Cystobacter fuscus: one gene and its partner. The protein of the gene in region 2 binds, or shares a complex with, the protein of the main gene of each other region. Links are inferred from orthologs where the notes say so. Each region holds a gene or a part of one and is shown on either strand. Other genes may lie near its edges.

The links.
Region 1: the proteins of dnaB (region 2) and dnaG are in contact, whole or in part, in a crystal structure (PDB 2R6A), measured with the Geobacillus stearothermophilus proteins. The link is inferred for Cystobacter fuscus from one-to-one orthologs. Residues at the interface, in WP_033016901.1 of Geobacillus stearothermophilus: Ser13, Glu15, Ala16, Gln18, Glu91, Leu92, Asp94, Ala95, Val96, Pro97, Thr98, Ala99, Ala100, Asn101, Tyr104, Tyr105, Ile108; in WP_049624496.1 of Geobacillus stearothermophilus: Lys456, Leu457, Leu458, Pro459, Ala460, Asn463, Ala464, Leu467, Leu535, Leu536, Ile537, Ala538, Gln544, Glu545, Asp548, Tyr549, His552.

What each region holds. Positions count from the first base shown.
Region 1 is NZ_CP022098.1:8,855,750-8,861,006, reverse strand. Bases 1-2,948 are described here. They hold dnaG (DNA primase), read right to left. Parts: upstream 2,443-2,948; coding sequence 559-2,442; downstream 1-558. Other genes in these bases: CYFUS_RS35720 (GatB/YqeY domain-containing protein), read right to left, coding at 2,681-2,948; rpoD (RNA polymerase sigma factor RpoD), read right to left, coding at 1-469. Also shown: more of CYFUS_RS35720, read right to left, coding at 2,949-3,142; rpsU (30S ribosomal protein S21), read right to left, coding at 3,231-3,425; CYFUS_RS35710 (HEAT repeat domain-containing protein), read left to right, coding at 3,545-5,143; CYFUS_RS35705 (GGDEF domain-containing protein), read left to right, coding at 5,224-5,257. UniProt on the Escherichia coli protein: RNA polymerase that catalyzes the synthesis of short RNA molecules used as primers for DNA polymerase during DNA replication.
Region 2 is NZ_CP022098.1:8,662,417-8,669,939, reverse strand. What follows is about bases 3,773-6,676. They hold dnaB (replicative DNA helicase), read right to left. Parts: upstream 5,958-6,676; coding sequence 4,587-5,957; downstream 3,773-4,586. Other genes in these bases: rpsR (30S ribosomal protein S18), read right to left, coding at 6,588-6,676; rplI (50S ribosomal protein L9), read right to left, coding at 6,111-6,557; CYFUS_RS34900 (hypothetical protein), read left to right, coding at 3,843-4,517; CYFUS_RS34905 (gamma-glutamyl-gamma-aminobutyrate hydrolase family protein), read left to right, coding at 3,773-3,776. Outside these bases: ATP-dependent chaperone ClpB, read right to left, coding at 1-836; CYFUS_RS34925 (hypothetical protein), read left to right, coding at 1,050-1,556; CYFUS_RS34920 (hypothetical protein), read right to left, coding at 1,573-2,217; CYFUS_RS34915 (DUF1844 domain-containing protein), read right to left, coding at 2,214-2,525; CYFUS_RS34910 (hypothetical protein), read right to left, coding at 2,530-2,775; more of CYFUS_RS34905, read left to right, coding at 3,015-3,772; more of rpsR, read right to left, coding at 6,677-6,932; rpsF (30S ribosomal protein S6), read right to left, coding at 6,980-7,441. UniProt on the Escherichia coli protein: The main replicative DNA helicase, it participates in initiation and elongation during chromosome replication. Travels ahead of the DNA replisome, separating dsDNA into templates for DNA synthesis.

The DNA.
Region 1 (5,257 bases), 190 kb from region 2 along the record:
ACATGCTCATCACGTCGTCGATCTGATCCGACGACACGATGTCCGCGGGCAGGGCGTCATTGACCTCGTCGTAGGTGAGGAAGCCCTTCTCGCGGCCAGCGGCCAGGAGGTCCTTGACCTCCTTGCGGTCGGCGATGGGCTCCTCGTCCACCTCGTCCTCGACGGCGTCGGGGTCCACCTCGACGGCGGCGGCGGCTTCTTCAGCGGCCTCCTCGGGGTCGACGTCGCCGTCGTCCACCTGGGTGACGGCCTTGCGCTTCTTGAGCGTCTCGGTGGCCTTCTCGGCCGCGGCGGCCTTCTCGGTCTTCTCGCTCTTGTCGGCCTTCTTCGCCTGGACCGCGGGCGTGGCGCTGGCGTCCGCCTCCTGAGCCGAGGCCTCCTCGGGAGACTTCTTCTTCTTGCGGATCTCCGGGGCCACCTTCTTCTTGGGCTTGACGGCCACCTTCGAGGAGGGTTTCTGCGTCGGCATTCGGGTACTTCTCCTTAGAAAAACAGGGCCTTGGCCTGGAGCGAACCGGGCGATCTATCGCAAAGTGAAGGATTCTTACAAACGCGAAGTCAAACCGGTTGCATTGGGGACTTTGTTCCCGCAGGAAGGTGGGTTTCCTCCTCCACCCGTTTCTTGAGGGCCAGCAGCTCCATGCGCTGGGCGAAGAGCTGTTTGGCCTCCTCGGACAGGTCCATGGCGCCGGCGGTCTGGGCCGTCACGCGGCCGATGTAGTCCAGCTGGAGCTTGATCCGGCGCAGCATGATGGAGCGGCACACCTGGAGGAAGTAGTGCTCTAGGGCGGACCCCTGCAGGGAGGCGAGCTGGCGCATGGCGGCTTCCACGGCCCGTTTCACGAGATCGGGGGCCTCGAACAGGGCGTCCTCGGCCCCATGGCCAGAGGTAGCGTGGGCGAGGACCAGCCGCAACCCGGAGTGGGACAGCTCGTCATGGACGCGGAAGGTGTCGCGGGCGATGAGCCGGGGCTCGCGCAGGATGGTGGCGACGTAGAGCGCCTCCAGGGAGTCCGGGGGTTTGACGGGAGGGGGAGCCCGGCCCGGGGGCGACGGGGCCCGGCCGGGAGCAGGGCCCGGGCGGCCGGAGGGACCCGCCCGGGGCGCCGGGGTGGGGGGCGGGGGAGGCGCCTTGGAGCGCAGCGCGGACTCCAGCTCGGCGGCGGGCAGACCGCACCAGGCGCTCAGCGCGGCGAAGAAGGCCGAGCGCACCAGCCCCACCGGGAGCTGCGCCGACACGGGCTTGAGCCGCTCGAGCGCGGCCATCTTCTCCTCGAAGCTGGCCTCCTTGCCCTGGGGCAGGACGGTGGAGAAGACGTGGGCGGTGAGGGGGCGGGCCTCGGTGAGCAGCCGCTCCAGGCCGGCGGTGCCCTCGCGGCGGATGAAGGTGTCGGGGTCGTCCCCCGTGGGCAGCAGGGCCACCTTGGCGGCGGCTCCCGCGGCGAGCAGGGGGCCGGCCAGGCGCTCTACCGCCGCCAGACCCGCCTGGTCGCCGTCCAGCAGGAGGAAGAGCTCCCGGGCCTCGGCGCGGCCGAGCGCCTTGAGGTGCCCCGGGGTGAGGGCGGTGGAGCAGAGCGCCACCGTGTGCTTCACCCCTTCCTGGTGCAGGGCGATGCAGTCGAAGTAGCCCTCCACGAGCACGGCGGCCTTGCGGCGGCGGATCTCATCGCGCGCCTGATCCATGCCGAAGAGCGTCTCACTCTTGTTGTAGAGCCGGGACTCGCGGGAGTTGAGGTACTTGGGGCCCTCGTCCGAGCCCACCAGCCGGGCGCCGAAGGCGATGGGGCGGCCCTCGGGGGCGCGGATGGGGATGATGAGGCGGCCGCGGAAGAAGTCGTAGTAGCCCTCGCCCTTCTGGCGCCGGTTGACGAGCCCCGCGTTCAGGCCCCACTCCACCATGCCCGCCTGGGTGAGCTTGTCCGCGAGCGACGACCACGAGTCCGGCGCCCAGCCGAGGCCGAACGCCCGGGCCGTCTCCTCGGAGATGTCGCGGCTGGCGAGGTAGTCGCGCGCCCGGCGTCCTTCCTCCTCCCACAGGAGCGCCCGGAAGTGCTCGGCGGCCAGGTCCGTGGCCTCCTTGAGCTGCTGCCGTTCCCGGGCGGCGGGGTCCTGTGCGGCCTCCAGGTCCACGCCCACCTCGCGCGCCAGGTCGCGGATGGCGTCGATGAACGTCTTGCCCAGGTAGCGCTGGACGAAGGCCACGGCGTCGCCGCTGGCCCGGCACCCGTGGCAGAAGTAGAAGCGCTTCTCCGGGATGACGTAGAAGGAGGGGGTCTTCTCCTGGTGGAAGGGGCAGCGGCCCTTGTACTCGCGCCCGGCCTTCTTCAGCTCCACGTAGCGCGAGACGAGGCTCACCAGATCCACCCGCTCGAGGACTTCCTGAATCTTGTGCTCGGGGATCACGAGATCCACCTCTTGCGGCCGGGATGCGCGGGCCGCCATGGTCCGCGCGCCGACGCCCGCGGACGAGTATGGGAAGCCCCCCTGACACCCGGGCGGCCCACCACCGGAGGGCCACCGGCGCGCGTCCGGCTGGAATGCGAGATGAGGACGAGGAGGGGCATGTCGGCGCGTCACGTGCCGCCCCTCGATGGAGGCGGATCGCGACGGGGACTACCCTTAATGGCCGATCAGGGGCCGGGCAAAAAATCGCCCGGCGCCGAGCTCGAGGCCTGGGTGCTCAGGACAACTTGGACAGCTGGCTCTTCACTTCCTCGGAGATGGCGCGGCCCTCGGCGCGGCCCTGGAGCTTGGGGGTGAGCAGCTTCATCACCGCGCCCATGTCCTTGGCGCTCTTGGCGCCCGCCTCGGAGATGGCGGCCTGGACCGCGGCGCGCAGCTCGTCCGGGGTGAGTTGCTGGGGCAGGTACTTCTGCAGGATGACGATCTCCTGCTCCTCCTTCTCGGCCAGGTCGGCGCGGCCACCGGCCTTGAACTGCTCGATGGAGTCGCGGCGCTGCTTGATGAGGGTGCCGATCACCTGGAGGATGCCCGCCTCGTCGAGCGGACTGGTGGCTCCGGGCTCCACTTCCTTGTACTTGACGGCGCTCTTGATCATCCGAATGACGCTGGTCGCGGACTCATTCTTCGACCGCATCGCGTCCTTGAGGTCGGCGTCGAGGCGCTCTCTGACGGTGGCCATACAGGTCTCCAGGCGTGTGGGGGAGGGTGCTGAAAAGACGGAAGCCAGGGCGCGTATCTGACGCGAGCCCTGGCTCCCGGTGGTGCGGCTAGTACGTCTTGCGCGCCTTCTTCACCGCGCGCTTCTTGGCCGCGAGAGCCTTCTTCTTCCGCTTCACGGAAGGCTTCTCGTAGTGCTCGCGCTTGCGGATCTCGGAGAGAATTCCAGCCTTCTCGGTGGCCTTCTTGAAGCGCTTGAGAGCGCTCTCGATGGACTCGCCGTCCTTGACTCGAATGCCGGGCATATCGTCACCTCCTTCCGGATGCGTTGAGGGTGGGGGGGCGCCGATATGACGCAGCGGCGGTGAAAACGCAAGGACGCCCTCGGAAAAGGATGGGGCGGCTGCGCTAGAGTGCACCCCCCGTGACTGCCTCCCTCCTGCTGCTGCTCCTTCTGTCGGCCGGTCAGCCTGGTTCCCAGGGGGCGACAGGGTGCTGGACGGCCTGCCAGCGCCACGTGCAGGACCCCGCCTTGCGCGCCCGCGTCTGCCGCACCTGCCTCACCTCGGGCCGCGCCGAGGGCTGGCTCCTGGAGCTGGCCGAGAAGTCCGATCCCGCTTCCCTGGCGGCGTTGCGCTCGGCGCTGGGAGACCCGAACTGGCGGGTGCGCTGGGGGGCGGTGCGCGCCCAGGCGAAGCAGCAGGGCGTCCTCGATCGGCGGATGCTCGCCGACTGGGTGAGCGACATCCCCGCCCGGGACGAGGTGGTCGCGTGTGTCACGGCCGCCCGAGCCGCCGCCGCCGCGGGTGCTTCCTCGGCCTCCTTCTTGAAGGACGCGGGCGCGCGGGGACCCGCGGCCGCCGCCCGTGTCTGGGAGAAGCGTGACGCGGTGCGGCGCGACCTGGAGGTGGAGGTGTACGCCGAGGACGCGGCGCTCCGGGGCGAGGCGCTGCTGCACCTGGCCACCTTCCTCGGCCGGACACCCGCCCGGGTGGTGCTGGAGGCCATGGCCCAGCGTCCCGAGTCCGCCGATGCCGCCCCCGCCTCCGCGCTGCTCTGGGTGGCGGACAAGCAGAACACCTCCGTGGGCCGCCTGCTCCTGCTGGAGGCCAGGCAGTCCTCGGATCAGGTCCTCATCAATCGCCTCTTCGCCGTGTACTCCCAGGAACTGGAGGCATTGCAGAAGGGCCTGGTGGCGCAGGACGTCGCCTCGCGGCGCACCACCGTGCAGTCCCTGCGGCTCTATGGCCCCCTGGCGCGGCGTGAGCTGGAGCGGGCCCTGGGGGACGAGGACTCGGGCATCCGTCAGATCGCGGCGCGGGCCCTCGCCCAGTCCGAGGGCCTGTCACTCACGGAGGCCGCGGGCCGGTGGCTGCGGACGGCTGACTCCGAGCCCGCCACCCGGCGCGCCTGGTGGGAGGTGGTCGCGGCGGACAAGAGGTGTGACTCCTTCCTCCTGGAGATGGCGCGGGACACCCGGCTTTCCCCCGTCACGCGCGGCGAGGCGGTGGCGAGGCTGTCCGAGTGCGAGAAGCTCGCCAGGCGCCACTTCGAGGAGGTGTCTACCTTCCTCACGGACGCGCAGCCCCAGGTGCGCGCGGGCGCGGTGCGGGCACTCGCCCAGCCGCGCTCGGCGCTGGGGGATGGCGCCGTCGCCGCCGCGCTCGAGGATGCCGCGCCGGAGGTGGTGGTCGCGGCCCTCTTCGTGGTGGGCCAGCACCGCCAGAAGGAGCGCGCCGAGGACGTGGTGGCCCTGCTGGACGCCGCGTCCCCGGAGGTGCGGCAAGCCGCCATCGAGGCCCTGGAGCGCCTGGGCCGCGCGCAGGATGTGAAGCCCCTGGCCCTCGTGCTCCGGGAGGACCGCGTGGCCGCGGTGCGTGTGGCCGCGGCTCAGGCCCTGGGGGTCCTGGGGGGTCCGTTCGCCGCCTCCGCGCTCAGTCAGGCCCTGTCCAAGGATCCCGACTCCCACGTCCAGCACGTGGCGCGGCGGGGCCTGGCGCGGCTCGGCTTCAACCCTCCCTAGCGCGGGGAGCGCCAGCCTCCTCGTTCCCCTTGCCGCCATCGAGGACCTGTCTGTAGGGTGCCGTGTCTGGAGAGGTGAGCATGAAGATGACACGAGCCATCATCGTCGAGCCGC
Region 2 (7,523 bases):
AGCTCGTCGATGAAGAGGATGATCTCCCCGGCCGAGTCGGCCACTTCCTTGAGCACCGCCTTGAGGCGCTCCTCGAACTCACCGCGGAACTTGGCGCCGGCCACCATGCTGCCCAGGTCCAGCGTCACCAGCCGCTTGTTCTTGAGTCCCTCGGGCACGTCGCCGTCGACGATGCGCCGCGCGAGCCCCTCGGCGATGGCCGTCTTGCCCACGCCCGGCTCGCCGATGAGCACCGGGTTGTTCTTCGTGCGCCGGCTGAGCACCTGGATGCAGCGGCGGATCTCCTCGTCGCGGCCGATGACGGGATCCAGCTTCCCGGAGCGGGCCGCCTCCGTCAGATCGCGCCCGTACTTCTCCAGCGCCTGGTAGGTGGACTCGGCGTCCTGGCTCGTCACCCGGGCCGAACCGCGCACCTCCTTGATGCTGGACAGGACGCGCTCGCGCGTCACCCCGGAGGACTTGAGCACCTCGCCCACGTTCCCCTTGTCCTGCGTGAGGGCGAGCAGCAGGTGCTCGCTGGAGACGAAGTCATCCTTGAGGGACTTCGCCTCGTCCTCCGCCTTGTCGAAAACCTTGGCCAGGCGCTGGCGCACCACCGCGCTCTCGCCTCCCTGCATGCGGGGCAGCTTCTGGAGCGCCTCGCCCAGCCGGGACGCGAAGAGCTTCACGTCCACGCCGATCTTGCGCAGCAGGGGCTCGACGATGCCGTCCTTCTGTTCGAGCAACGCCGCCGCGAGATGCTCCGGCTCGTAGTCCGGGTTGTCGGCACGCCGGGCCAGAGACTGACCTTCCTGGATGGCCTCCTGGGCCTTCACCGTATACTTGTCGAGTCGCATGTCTTCAACGTAAGGGCCGTGACCCCCTTGGCAAGGAACGCCTGTCCGTCCTCCTTTCACGCCTCGTGGGGGTTTTTCAGGGATTTTCTGACTCTCCGGGAGTTGCCTTCCCCACCCGGTCCAGGTATATGCCCGCCCGAACACCCTGGGGGGCACCCACTGGAATCGCACGGCGGTTACCTCATTCGAGTCGAGTCGCTGGGCAGCCTGCCGTTGAAGGCGCTCGCCCAGCAGGCGCTCGTCGAGGACGGCGCCCCGGCGGACACGGTGCTCTCCCTGTCCGTCTATCCGCGGCGGAAGATCGTCCGTCTGGCCCTGGACTCGGCCCTCACGGCGGGACGCCGGGGGGCCCACTGGTACAGCACCCACCACGCGCTCGCCCGAGCCCTCTCACGCGCCACCGGCGTCACCGTGCACACCTACGTGTACGATCCCCAGGAGTACGAGGAAGTGCTCGCCTTTGGCCGGGGGCAACATGTGGGCGGGGAGCGGCTGTTCTACGACACGGTGGATCTTCCCGAGAGCGTGGACGGGGAGTTCGACGACGCGGCGTTCGCGCGGATGCAGGCGCGCTGGCCGCTGGGGCACCTGGCGTGGGTCTTCGGGGTGGAGCGGGAGCTGTTGCTGCAACTGCACCAGATGAATCCGACGCGGTTGAGCCTCCAGGACTCGGGGCCGGAGTTGTCCCTGGAGCACCTGCTGCACGGCATCGCCGCCTGAGCGCGCCGCCCGAGGGCTAGTCCTCTTTGGCGAGGCGCCCGTCGAGCAGGCTGATGGCCTGACGCACCCGCTCACTCTGGAAGTACTGGCCGAGCACGGCGAAGGAGCCGGCGATGAGGGCCGTGAAGCCAATGGTGGTGGCGGGCAGCAGCCAGGCCATGACTTCCAGGGGCGCGGCGCTGGAGCCCTGGAACTCGGGGAGCGTTTTCAGGGCGTCGGCGATGATGGGGCCCATGTGCCGGGCGACCACGGCGCCCTGGGCACCGTCGATGGTGCGCAGCAGGGCGGCGGCGATGGTGGAGCCCGCGAGCATCCGGCGCATCCGCTCCAGGGGGAGCCCGTCGGGCCGCAGCAGCCGGCCGGCGGACACGAAGGCGAGCGAGCACACCACGGAGAGGGCGCCGAGGAAGAGCGCGCGCGACTCGCGCAGCGACTGGAGCGCGGAGAGTTGCGCCTTGGCGATGCGGGCGTCGAGCACCGGGTCTCCCACGAGGGAGAAGTGGGCGGCGTTCCGGGTGTCCTCGAGCTGGCTGAGCCCCAGGCACTCGCTCAGGGCGAAGAAGCCCGTGAAGGCGGAGAGCACGAGACAGACGAAGGCCGCGAAGCGCAGGCCTCGCGGCAGGGGGCTCTTCTGGGGGGAGGGTGCGGCGGGGGGCGTCACCGTTTGTTCGCCTCCACGAAGCGCAGGCGCAGGTCGGCGAGGAGGTTGTCGAAGAGCTGCTTTTCCTCGCCCGTGAGGTTGCCGCGGGTCTTCTCCTGCAGCATCCCCAGCAGATCCAGGCTCTGGCGCGCGAGCACCAGGTCCCGCTCGGCCTTGCCCGTCTCCGGGTTGGGGGCCTCGCCCAGGTGGATGAGGGCGCTGGACGCGAGGCCGATGAGGAAGGTGCTGAAGGTGATGGGGGCCTCGGGCGCGCCCGGCTTCGGCTCGCCCCGCATCACGAAGGTCTCTCCGCGCTTCTCATCGCTCATGGGCTCACTCGTTGGCTTCGGCGTCCTCGTCGCCCTCGTCCTCGTCGCCCTCGTCCTCGTCCTCGTCGTCCTCGAAGTCGTCGTCGAGGTCCTCGTCCTGCATCAACGTTTCCACGGGCACGGACTTCTCGGCCACGTCCGGCAGGCCCTCGATGTGGCGCTTGTACGACGCCTCGTCCAGCTGACCGCTGCGCAGGTAGCGCTCGACCGTGCGCTTGTCGAGGTGCTTGGGGTCCATCGCGTCTGCCATGCTCAACTCCTCGGAATCTCTTGGAAAAGGGCGCGCCACCTTATAGCAGGGCTCCCCCCTGTCAACGCCGCTCAACCCCCCGCCCCTCCCGAGCCGATGAACGCCCCCCTTCCTCCCCGACTTCCACGAGATCCGTCCCTCCCGGGTGACGACGCGCAGCGGGTATGCGCGCCGGCGCGGCGGTCAGGCGCTGCCTTTGACAGGGGCACCCAGGGGACTAGCCTCGACGCGAGAGGCGTATGATTCATAAAACCCATGGTCAGGCTCCGCGCCGGCCCAATATCGGCATCACCCCGGACTTCAGCGCGAGCCGGCCGGATTCGGCCTTCCCCAGCTACGAGCTGAGGGCGGCCTACCCCGAGGCGGTGCTGCGCGCGGGGGGGCTGCCCCTGGTGTTGCCGTACTCGGACGACGCGGCGTGCGTGGAGGCCTACCTGGACCGCATCTCCGGGCTGATGGTCACCGGAGGCGCCTTCGACATTCCCCCGGACGCCTATGGCGAGACGGCGCGCGAGGGCCTGGGGCCGATGAAGCCGCCGCGCACGGCGTTCGAGACGGCGCTGATGCGCGGGGCCCTCAAGCGCAACATGCCGGTGCTGGGCATCTGCGGGGGCATGCAGCTGCTCAACGTGGTGCTGGGCGGCACGCTGTTCCAGGACATCGGCCTCGAGGTGCCCGGCGCGAATTCGCACCAGCAGACGCATGACCGCACCCAGCCGCAGCACCCCGTGGAGGTGCGCGATGGCACGCACCTGTCGGAGGCGCTCGGCCGGGGTCAGCTCATGGTGAACTCCACCCATCATCAGGCGGTGTCGAAGCTGGGCGAGCAGGTGGTGGTGAGCGCGACGGCGCCCGATGGGGTGGTGGAAGCCATCGAGTCGCCGCAGCACGTCTTCGCGCTGGGTGTGCAGTGGCACCCGGAGCTGATGCTCCAGACGATTCCCCTGAGCATGGGCATCTTCCGGTTGCTGGTGCAGAAGTCGCGCGAGCACCGCCGCTGAGCGCGCCGCTCACCGTGCTGTCAGACCTGCATGGCAGACATGCGGGGCCGAGCATGGTGAGAGGACATGGCCCCGAAAGAACAACGCCTGCGCGAGCTGCTCCAACTGCCGCCCGCCGACGCCGTTGCCCCCGTGTATGCCTCCTGGCCCGATGAGTACTGGGACGAGAGCTTCATGCGCCTGGGGCGCGGGTATGTGTTCGAGCCCGACGCGGGCGAGTTCCCCGTCGATCATTCACGCTTGATGGAGGAGCTGCTGCCGCTCGTCTCGCCGTGGCTGGCCGGGGCCCGGTTCTCCCAGGTGCTGCCGGGCCAGGGAGACCTGGCGGGGGAGGGGTGGGGGCCGTACTTCGGGGAGGAGGACCGGGAGGGCAGGGGCGTGGCGTACCGCTACACGCTGCGCCTCACCCATGGGGGGCGCCGCTACGGCGTCACGTTCCACGACAGCTCCGAGTTCTACAACCTCAACGCCGTGCTGGCCCTGTTGAACGCGGCGCTGGAGACGTGTGGCACGCCCCTGCGGCTGTTCGGCCTGGGCAACGTGGTCCTCCTGGGGCCGCTCGGGGGCCTGCAGCAGGCCATCCGCGAGGGCTTCATTCCCGGCTTCGAGGGCGAGGGCATCTACGAGGAGTGGGAACTGGAGGCCATCGACGCCTGGTGTGAGTCCGGAGACACGCCTGAGTCCCTGGCCCGACAACTCGAGAAGGGGCTGCGGCGGGTCCAGCTCCTGCTCGTGGTCTGAGCCCCCGTGGGCCCACCACGCCGCGCACGCCGTGGCGAAGGCGGCGCCGCTGGACGCCTCGGCCCGTCTTCACTCCATGCGCGCCCGGCTCTCGAAGCGCGTGTACTCGGCGAGGAAGACGAGATCGATGTCCCCGATGGGACCGTTGCGCTGCTTGGCGATGACGAGCTGCACGGGGATGGCGCTGCTCGTGCGCACCTCGCCTCCGCCCTCGCCCTCGCCCTGATCCTCGCGGTGGATGAACATCACCACGTCCGCGTCCTGCTCGATGGCGCCCGACTCGCGCAGGTCCGAGAGCATGGGCTTGCCGCCCTTGCGCTCCTCCACCTTACGGCTGAGCTGGCTGAGCGCGATGATGGGCACCTCCAGCTCCTTGGAGAGCTGCTTGAGCGAGCGGGAGATCTCCGAGATTTCCAGCTGGCGGCTCTCCACCTTGCCCTTCTGGTGCATGAGCTGGAGGTAGTCGATGATGATGAGCGACAGCCGGGGATCCCTCTGCTTGAGCCGCCGCGCCTTGGCGCGCAGATCGAACGGGGACAGGCCACCCGAGTCGTCGATGTAGAGCGGGGCGTTGTAGAGCTTGCCCGCCATCTCCTGGAACTTCTCCTCGTCGTGGGGCGTGAGCCGGCCGCCGCGCAGCTTCTTCATGTCCACGCGCGCGCACGAGGCGAGCAGACGCATGAGGAGCTGATCCGCGGGCATTTCCAGGCTGAAGATGGCCGCCGCCCTGGCCTCCTCCTGGAGCGCCACGTGGGTGGCGATGTTCATCGCGAAGGACGTCTTGCCCACGCCGGGGCGCGCTGCGAGGATGATGAGCTCGCCGGGGTGCAGGCCCGTGAGCTGGTTGTCCAGATCGACGTAGCCCGTGGACAGGCCGGTGATGCCCGTCGTCGCGGTCTTCATCTTGTCGAGCAAGTCGAGCGTGTGCTCCATCAGCTCGCTCACGGGCCGCAGGTCGCCCTCGCGCTTCTTCTCCGCCAGGAGGAACACCTTGCGCTCGGCCTCGTCGAGCAGCACCTCCAGCTCGCCCGTCTCCTGGCTGGCCAGCTCCTGGATCTCCCGGCCCACGCCCGCCAGGCGCCGCCGGATGGCCTGATCCTTGACGATCTGTGCGTACTGGATGGCGTTGCCCGGCACGGGCACCACCTGGTCCAGGCTCATCAGGTACGCGGGGCCGCCCACCGCGGCGAGCTGGCCGAGCACCTTGAGTTCCTCGGCCAGGGTGAGGTGATCCACCTGGCGGCTGGAGCCATCCAGCTTGATCATCGCGGCGAAGATCTGGGCGTGCGCGGGACTGGCGAAGTCGTCCGTGCTCACCACCTCCGCGAGGCTGGCGAAGATGCTGTTGTCCGCGAGCACGGCGCCCAGCACCGCGCGCTCGGCGGCCAGATCCTCGTGGCCCCGCCGCGTTCCCGTCCGAATGTCGAGGATGTTGTCCATGTTGTCCGGCCAGTCTCCGCGCTACAGACGTGTGGCGCAACCCTGGCAGCCACCCCTGACACGTGCCCGGGTGCCCGCTCCCGAAAAAGCGGAGGGCCGCCCGGGAGTGAACCCGGACGGCCCTCGGTGCTTCACGCGATGTCAGGGGGGGCTTTACGCCTCCGCCTGGACCTCGACCTTGATCTTCGCCGTCACCTCGCGGTGCAGGCGCAGCTCCACCTCGTACTGACCGGTGGCCTTGATGGGCTCGGCCAGGTGCAGCTGGCGGCGGTCCACCGTCTGGCCCTGGGCGGCGAGCGCCTCGGCGATGTCCAGCACGGTGACGGAGCCGTACAGCTTGTCCTGCTCACCCACCTTGCGGCGGATGGTGACCTTCACCGAGCCGAGCTTCTTGGCCTGCTCCTCTGCGGCGCCCTTGAGCTTGACGTTGCGCGCCGCGATGACCGCGCGCTCGTGCTCGAGCTGACGCACGTTCTGCTCGGTGGCGAGCACCGCCATCTTGCGCGGCAGCAGGTAGTTCCGGCCGAAGCCGTCCTTCACCGTCACGAGCTCACCGGACTTGCCCAGGTTCGCGACGTCCTCACGAAGAATGACCTTCATTGAATGTCTCCGTTGGTGCGGGCGAGGGGACTAGCCGACCATCGCGTTGTAGGGGAGCAACGCCAGGCCACGAGCGCGCTTGATGGCCGTGGCCACCTCGCGCTGGTGCTTGGCGCAGTTGCCGGAGATGCGGCGGGGGATGATCTTGCCGCGCTCGGTGACGAAGTACTTCAGCGTCGCCTGATCCTTGAAGTCCACCTGGGCGTTCTTCTCGGCGCAGAAGCGGCACACCTTCTTGCGGCCAAAGCCGCGGCCACCGCCACGCTTCTCGTCATCGCCCCCGGCGCCACCACCCCGGCCGCCGCCGTCCCGATCCCTGTCCCGATCCCGGTCGCCACCACCGCGGGACGCATTCCTGTCGCTGTTGCCAATCATTGAGCGTTCTCTCTTCTCTGGTAGGGGTCCGTGGAGGACCAAGGGGCTCACGCCTCCTCGGTGCTCTCCTCCTCAGCCTCGCCCGCATCCTCGACCACGCCGCGATCCTGCGCGGGGGCCACGCCCGGACGGGTCTCCTCGACGTCACCGGCGAGCTTCACGTCCTCGAGCACCGGACGGCTCTCGGGATCCACCTCGTCCGCCAGCTTGGTGGACAGGTAGCGCGTGACCTCGTCGAAGTTGCGGAGGTTGCGCTCCACCTCGGCCACGATCTTGGTGCCGCCCAGGTAGTGGGCGTGGACGTAGATGGCGCGGGGCTGCTTGGCGATGGGGTAGAGCGTCTTCTTCTTGCCCCACACCGTGAAGCGGATGACCTTGCCACCCTCACGGCCGACGATGCCGCGCACGCGCTCCTTGAGCTTGTCCACGTTGTCGTCGGTGAGGTCCGGCTTGACCAGGAAGATGGTCTCGTACTCACGAAGCCGCTTGGCGGCCTGCGTCTCAGCCATGTTTCTCTCCCCTTGGGGTTGAGTGCCCCCCGGAGGCCGGGGAGCGGGGAAACGGTCGGAGGGTCCAAGGGGGATCCTCCGC